Linked DNA regions of Methyloterricola oryzae. The protein of the gene in region 2 binds, or shares a complex with, the protein of the main gene of each other region. Links are inferred from orthologs where the notes say so. Each region holds a gene or a part of one and is shown on either strand. Other genes may lie near its edges.

Evidence for each region.
Region 1: the proteins of uvrA (region 2) and mfd are in contact, whole or in part, in a crystal structure (PDB 4DFC), measured with the Escherichia coli proteins. The link is inferred for Methyloterricola oryzae from one-to-one orthologs.

The regions. Positions count from the first base shown.
Region 1 is NZ_JYNS01000009.1:33,472-37,813, reverse strand. The notes cover bases 268-4,297. They hold mfd (transcription-repair coupling factor), read left to right. Parts: upstream 268-623; coding sequence 624-4,097; downstream 4,098-4,297. Other genes in these bases: EK23_RS12925 (DUF475 domain-containing protein), read left to right, coding at 4,174-4,297; EK23_RS12935 (H-NS histone family protein), read right to left, coding at 268-365. Outside these bases: more of EK23_RS12935, read right to left, coding at 45-267; more of EK23_RS12925, read left to right, coding at 4,298-4,342. UniProt on the Escherichia coli protein: Couples transcription and DNA repair by recognizing RNA polymerase (RNAP) stalled at DNA lesions. Mediates ATP-dependent release of RNAP and its truncated transcript from the DNA, and recruitment of nucleotide excision repair machinery to the damaged site.
Region 2 is NZ_JYNS01000002.1:74,216-78,004, reverse strand. Bases 313-3,789 are described here. They hold uvrA (excinuclease ABC subunit UvrA), read right to left. Parts: upstream 3,405-3,789; coding sequence 513-3,404; downstream 313-512. Other genes in these bases: EK23_RS04205 (MFS transporter), read left to right, coding at 3,600-3,789; EK23_RS04215 (DUF2959 domain-containing protein), read right to left, coding at 313-516. In the rest of the region: more of EK23_RS04215, read right to left, coding at 1-312. UniProt on the Escherichia coli protein: The UvrABC repair system catalyzes the recognition and processing of DNA lesions. UvrA is an ATPase and a DNA-binding protein. A damage recognition complex composed of 2 UvrA and 2 UvrB subunits scans DNA for abnormalities.

The DNA.
Region 1 (4,342 bases), on a different replicon or contig from region 2:
GAAGTCGGGCACAATTAGCCCCTGACCACTACTTTTTACGAACGTTAGACTTCAAACTCTTCGAGGCTACGCCCCTGATCCATCAACTCACGCAACCACCGCGGCTTCATGCCTCGACCGGTCCACTTATCGGACGGATTGTCCGGATTGCGATACTTTACCGGAACCGTACCACCTTTTCTGCCCGTAGCCTTGACATTCTCGGTAATTTCGACAGAAACATTTATGGAAGCCGCTAACTCCTTGATCTGCGCCAAGACTTCCTTGCGCTTGCCTTCCTGCTTGTTTTTCAGAACTTTCTGAGCATCCTCGATCATTGCTGCTAGCTCCAATTCAGAAAGCTCAGTCAACTCGTTTTTCTTCATAATTAGGTCTCTCTATCTAGGTTGTTGTTCATGAATACGCCCAAGCTTTATTCTAATGGCATTTACCAGATCATACAAATAGAATGCAGCCAAAACCATCCGAAGCAAACAGGAATTTATTCTCCAGATTTCACGCTTTATATTCCAGTACTTGACAGAGTCAATCAACTTTAGTCAAGACGAAGTTCTTTCTAGTTTGTCACCTGCAATCGACAAGCGAGCACCCCGCCTACCTTACGCAATGACCCTCTAGCTCATATGAACGGCGCAATCCAAAAAACCGGCGACTTTTCACCACTAAACCCGCAGTTACCACAACATCCGCGGGACATAGTCAATTGGGGAGGACTTCCGGGCTGTGGCGATTCCCTTTGCCTTGCCCAAGCCATACGTTCTTCCGCTGGATTTTACCTGGTTGTCACGGCCGATATGCAGACGACCCTAAGACTGGAACGGGAGTTGCGCTTCTTTCTGGATGACAACTGGCCTGTCATGCATTTCCCGGATTGGGAAACCTTGCCCTACGACGTCTTTTCGCCTCTGCCGGAAATCGTGTCGCAGCGCATTAGGACCTTGGTGCAATTACCCGAGGTACAACGTGGAGTCTTGGTCGTAACCGCCGCCACACTCATGCAGAAACTGGCGCCACGCACCCATATCGTTGCCAATTCATTCAATCTGCGCAAAGGTGGTCGACTGAGCATCGATGAAACTCGCCTGCGCCTGGAGGGCGTGGGCTATCAATGCGTTTCCCAGGTTCTGCAACATGGCGAGTTCGCCATTCGCGGTTCGATCGTCGATATTTTTCCCATGGCCAGCGGTATTCCTTACCGCATCGAACTGTTCGACGAGGAAGTGGAATCCATACGCGTTTTCTCGCCCGAAACCCAACGATCGGAGGGCAAGGTTGATGAGATCAGCCTCTTTCCAACCCGTGAATTCCCATTGGACGATGAAGCCGTCAAGTTGTTCCGGCGCGCCTATCGAACTCAGTTTCCCGACATACCGCTAAACAACCCGCTTTATCAGGATGTCAGCAAGGGGCTTTCCCCTGGCGGTATCGAATACTATCTGCCGCTGTTCGTGGAGCATACCGATACCCTTTTCGACTACCTGCCGCAACAAACCACGATCGTTCGGCATGGCAACATCGGCGCCGCGGCGGACGCTTTCTTCGCCGAAACCTGCGACCGGCAGCGCCTGCGCAAAGGCAATATCGACCGACCGGCCCTGCCCGTGGACATGCTCTACTTGAGCCCAGACGAAATGGATGCCCGTCTGAAGTCCCACCGGCAAGTGGATATTCCCCCGGAGTCCGAGCCAAGCGCGAAGCCTATGGCTAACTGCCAGCCTTTGCCAAATTTGGCCTTGGAGCCCAAGCAGAAACAGCCGGCGGCGGAGTTACTCAGATTTCTGGAGAGTTTCGACGGCAAAGTTCTATTCGTGGCTGAAACGGCCGGTCACCGCGAAGCACTGCTGGAAACACTGGGCAAATACAAAATTCGTCCTCGCCTGATCGAATCCTGGCCGGACTTCCTGCGCGCGGAAAAGGAACTGTGCCTACTGGTAGCGCCGCTGGATCAAGGTATCTGGATACAGCAACCGTCGCAGCTGGCCATCATCACCGAGACCCAGTTGTCAGGCGACAAGGTCCAGCAGCGCCGACGCCGCCGGGCCGCGCACAGGGACTTCGGATCGCTGATGCGCAATCTGGAGGAATTGGAGATCGGCGCTCCGGTGGTGCACCAAGAGCACGGCGTCGGCCGCTACCTCGGTCTGCAGCGGCTCACTGTCGGAGGCATCGACGCGGAATTTCTCACCATTGAATACGCCGGCAAAGACAAACTGTATGTGCCGGTGTCCTCTCTGCATGTGATCAGCCGCTACAGTGGAGCCGGCGACAGCGACGCTCCGCTGCACAAGTTGGGCGGCGAGCAATGGCAGAAGCTCAGGCGCCGCGCCATGGAGCGGGCAAGGGACGTGGCAGCCGAACTGCTGGATATCTATGCCAAACGTGAGGCCAAACCGGGACACGCCTATCAGACGCTGAACGAGGACTATCAGGCATTCGCGGCTGCATTCCCGTTCGAGGAGACGCCGGATCAGGAAAATGCCATCCTCGATGTCATAAATGACATGTCTGCGGCACGCCCCATGGACCGGGTGGTTTGCGGGGACGTCGGCTTTGGCAAGACTGAAGTAGCCATGCGCGCGGCCTTCATTGCCGCTCAGAACGGCCGCCAGGTTGCCGTATTGGTGCCGACCACCCTGCTAGCCCAACAGCATTTCCAGAACTTCCGCGATCGCTTCGCCGACTGGCCGGTGCGTATCGAAACCGTGTCGCGCTTCGTCGGCAAGAAACAGCAGGATGAGTTCGCGCAGGCGCTGGCGGAAGGCAAGATCGATATCCTCATCGGCACTCACAAGCTGCTGCAGAAGGATATCCGCTTCAAGAACCTGGGCCTGGCCATCATCGACGAGGAACATCGCTTTGGCGTGGCACAGAAGGAGCACTTCAAGAAACTGCGCAGCGAGTTGGATTTCCTCACCCTGACCGCCACACCCATTCCCCGTACCCTGAACATGGCCTTGGGAGGCCTGCGCGACATATCCATCATTGCCACGCCACCGCCGAACCGCCACGCCATCCAGACCTTTGTCAGCGAATGGAGCGACACCCTGGTTCAGGAAGCCATCCTCCGCGAAATCAAGCGCGGCGGGCAGGTGTATTTCCTGCACAATAAGATCGAAACCATGGAAAAAACCGCGCGGGACCTGGAGCGACTGGTGCCCGCCGCCCGCATACAGATCGCCCATGGCCAGATGCCGGAACGGGAGCTGGAGCGCATCATGTTGGACTTCTATCACCAGCGTTTCAACGTGCTGCTTTCCACCACCATCATCGAAAGCGGCATCGACATTCCCAGCGCCAACACCATCCTCATTAACCGCGCCGACCAGTTGGGATTGGCGCAATTGCATCAGTTACGGGGCCGGGTCGGCCGCTCGCATCATCGCGCCTACGCCTACCTGCTGGTGCCGCCCAAGTCCCTCATAACCGCCGATGCCGCCAAGCGACTGGAAGCCATCGAAGCCTCGGGCGAATTGGGCGCCGGGTTCATGATCTCCACCCATGACATGGAGATACGCGGCGCCGGGGAGCTGCTCGGCGAGGATCAGAGCGGCCAGATCCAGGAGATCGGCTTCAGTCTCTACACGGAGTTGCTGGAAAGGGCGGTGCACGCCCTGCGTTCCGGCCAGCAACCGGAACTCGAGGCCCCGCTGGAAACCGGCCCCGAGATCGACCTGCAATTCCCGGCCTTGATCCCGGACGACTATCTGCCCGACGTACATGCCCGGCTGGTGCTGTACAAGCGCATCTCCAGCGCCCGTGACGATGAGGAGCTCAGGGCCTTGCAGGTGGAAATGATCGACCGTTTCGGACTGCTACCGCCCGCGACCAAAAATCTGTTTGCCGTAACCACCATGAAGCTCAAGGCGGACCCTCTCAGTGTGCGCAAGATCGAGGCAACCCAGACCGGGGGCCGCATCCTGTTCAAGCCTAAGCCCAACATCGACCCGGTCCAGGTCATCATGCTGATCCAGACCCAGCCGCAGGTGTTCCGCATGGATGGACCCGACAAAATTCGGTTTACGCGCGATTTCGATACGCCCGAGAGTAAAATCAGTTTTATCGAGGACTTGTTGACTACACTGAAACCCGCCGGTTAAAACTGCCCGCCCGCCGGAGCGTCCGCACACGCGGACGCCCGGTGCCTCGCCCGCGACGTAATCCCATGGAGTCTCGATGCGTCATTTCCTGTCTTCACTGATCGTCACCGCCCTCGGCTTGTCGGCAGCCTACTATTGGGGCGGAGCGGCCGCCCTGCTAACGGCCACCTTCCTGGGAATCATGGAGGTGAGCCTCTCGTTCGACAACGCCGTGGTCAACGCTACGGTGCTTCGTGACATGAGCC
Region 2 (3,789 bases):
GGCGCTCAGGACCGGGTCTATCTTCCCCTCGGCCCGACGCATGGCGGAAATCAGTTGCCCGTAGAGTTGTTGAGTCTGCTTGAGCTTCTGGCGACTGCTGCTGCGCAGGCTGCGGTTTGAGTACTGCTCAAGTTCCTGTTCCCATTCTGAGAACAAGGCCTCGGCCACATCCTGAACCGCGTCGATGCGATCTTTCACCGCCAGGGCCTTCGACTTGCTGTAGTCGAATTCGAACTTGAGCTGGCGATAGACATCCTCCAGTTCACCGCCGTCGAATTCGGTCAGCGCACTGAAGCGCTCCAGGGCACACTGAAACTGCTGCTTGGCTTCCTCCAGGCCATCACGCGCGCTTTCAACCCGCGTAATCAGCAGATCCCGCTTATGCCGCCCGACTGACTCCACGGCCCGAAAGTAGACTTTCTGACATTGAGCAGTCAGGTAGCGAACCAGGGGAGACAACAAACTTTTCCCGATCTGGCTCAATAGGGGGTCTTGATTGGAAGGGAGTCTGCTCATGTTTCTGACACCGTGTGAACCTTATTTCCTTGAGACATTTTAACTCCGGAACGGCGCGCGCCCGCACTTTTCTCCAGCACTGCGCGCAGGAAGCGCCCGGTATGGGAGGCGGGATCGGCAGCGACCTGCTCGGGGGTACCTTGGGCGATGATACGGCCGCCGCCGTCGCCACCCTCCGGCCCCAGGTCGATCAGCCAATCCGCGGTCTTGATCACTTCCAAGTTGTGTTCGATCACGATCACCGTGTTCCCGTGATCGCGCAGTTGATGTAGGACGCCCAGCAGTTGTTGGATGTCATGAAAATGCAATCCCGTTGTCGGCTCATCAAGGATATAAAGCGTCTTTCCCGTGTCGCGCTTGGACAATTCACGCGCCAGCTTCACCCGCTGAGCCTCGCCGCCTGACAGGGTGACGGCGTTCTGGCCCAGGGTGATATAGCTCAACCCCACGTCCATCAAGGTCTGCAGCTTGCGATGCACGGAGGGGATCGCCGCAAAGAAGTTGCAGGCAATTTCCACCGTCATTTCCAGCACCTCGTGAATAGTGTGGCCCTTGTAGCGTATCTCCAGGGTCTCCCGGTTGTAGCGCTGGCCTTTGCACGCGTCGCAGTGCACGAAAATGTCGGGCAGGAAGTGCATCTCGACCTTGATGACGCCGTCCCCGGCACAGGCTTCGCAGCGCCCGCCCTTGACGTTGAAGCTGAAGCGCCCCGGACTGTAGCCACGGGAACGGGCCTCCGGCGTCGCCGCGAACAGTTCCCGAATCGGTGTGAACAATCCGGTATAGGTCGCGGGATTGGACCGGGGCGTGCGGCCAATTGGACTTTGGTCGATATCCACAACCTTGTCGAAAAGGTCCAGGCCGTCGATGCCATCGCATTCCGCCGCCGCGGTCCCGGCGCCATTCAGCTCACGCGCAGCGAGGCGAAACAGGGTATCGTTGACCAGGGTCGACTTGCCCGAGCCGGAAACGCCGGTCACGCAGGTGAACAGACCCACCGGAAACTCGGCATCGATGCCCTTCAGATTATTGCCGCGGGCGTTGCGCAGACGTACTCGGCGCTTTGAATCCGGCGGCAGGCGAATCTGTGGCACCTCGATCTCGCGCTGTCCGGACAGGAATTGTCCTGTCAGGGAGTTCGGATTTTCCATGATGGCCTGCGGGGTGCCTTGTGCCACCACGGATCCGCCATGCACGCCGGCACCAGGACCAATATCCACCACGTGATCGGCAGCCAGGATGGCGTCCTCGTCGTGCTCCACCACAATGACAGTGTTGCCGATGTCGCGCAGGCGTACCAGGGTGCTCAACAGGCGCTCATTATCGCGCTGGTGTAGGCCGATGGAGGGCTCATCCAGCACGTACATGACCCCGACCAGACCGGCGCCCACCTGGCTGGCCAGTCGAATCCGCTGCGCCTCGCCACCCGACAGGGTATCCGCGCTACGATCAAGCGTCAGGTAATCCAGGCCCACATTGACCAGGAACTGCATGCGCTCGCGAATTTCCTTGACGATCTTGACGGCCACCTCACCCCGGCGGCCTGGCAGTTCCAGTTCGGAGAAAAACCCCAGGGCGCGCTTGATCGGTAGGCAGGTCAACTCCGGCAATGAGCTCTCCGCGACGAAGACATGGCGAGCACCGCGATTGAGGCGGGTACCTTCGCACTCGGGACAGGGCTTGCTGGACAAGTACTTGGACAACTCGTCGCGGACCAGGCTGGAGTCGGTCTCGCGATAGCGGCGCTCCATGTTGTGGATGATGCCTTCGAAGGGATGACGGTGAACCTGGATCTGCCCCCTCGCGTTCAGATGCTTGAAATCGATGGATTCCCTTCCACTGCCATAAAACACTATTTCACGAACACGCTCCGGCAGATTCTCGAATGGATCCTCCGGATCGAAGCCATAATGCTCGCCCAGCGAGCGTATGATCTGGAAATAGTAGGCGTTGCGCCGATCCCAGCCGCGCACCGCGCCACCCGCCAGGCTCAACTGCGGATTGTGCACGATCAGGCGTGGATCGAAATACTGCTGTATACCCAGGCCATCGCAGCGCGGGCAGGCGCCCTTGGGGTTATTGAAGGAGAAGATACGCGGCTCCAGCTCGCTCAGGGAGTAACCGCAGTGCGCGCAGGCGTACTTGTCGGAAAAGACCAGTTCCTTGGCCGGATCGTCCATGGACACCACCAGCGCGATGCCATCGGCCAGCTTGAGAGCCGTCTCGAACGATTCCGCCAAGCGCAGGGAAAGATCGGCTCGCACCTTGAAGCGATCGACCACCACCTCGATGCTGTGCTTCTTGCGCAGATCCAGCGCTGGCGCTTCGTCCAGTTCCACAACCTGACCGTCGATGCGGGCGCGGATAAAGCCTTGACCACGCAAGGTTTCCAGCAGTTGCACATGTTCGCCTTTACGCTCGCTCACCACCGGGGCCAGCAGCATCCAGCGGGACTCCTCCGGCTGGCCGAGGACATTGTCCACCATCTGACTGACTGTCTGGGCCTCCAGCGACACGCCATGGACCGGACAGCGCGGTGTGCCCGCCCGGGCGAACAGCAACCGGAGGTAATCGTAGATCTCGGTGATGGTGCCAACCGTGGACCTGGGATTGTGCGACGTGGATTTCTGCTCGATGGAGATAGCCGGCGAAAGCCCTTCGATGTGGTCCACATCAGGCTTTTCCATGATGGAGAGGAACTGGCGGGCATAGGCGGATAAGGATTCCACGTAGCGCCTTTGGCCCTCCGCATAGATGGTGTCGAAGGCAAGGGAGGACTTCCCGGAACCGGAAAGTCCCGTGATGACGATCAACTTGTCCCTGGGCAGGTCCAAGTCGATGTTTTTAAGGTTGTGGGTACGCGCGCCTCGTATCTGAATGCGGTCCATGGTGCGACGGCCAAGCTGCAAACGAATAACTATAAGCCGGAGACGGGTAGGGAGCAAAGCCATGTTCTGGCCTCTCGACCGGACCGACGAGCGATAGAACCGAAAGTCCCTTGAAGCCAACTCCCCTGCCCTACAAACGGCGATTGAAACTGGTAACATAGCCAGGTTTTGGCAAGCGTGACCGGAGTATCCCACTTGAAGGAGCCCCTCGAAATCGACAGCCCCATGACCGGCACTGAACTGCGGGCCAGTGTCTCCCTTGCGGGCATCTACATGCTGCGAATGCTGGGCCTGTTCATGATTCTGCCGGTGTTCTCGGTTTATGCGCGCGACCTGCCCGACGCGACCCCCTTCCTGATCGGAATTGCCATCAGCGCCTACGGCC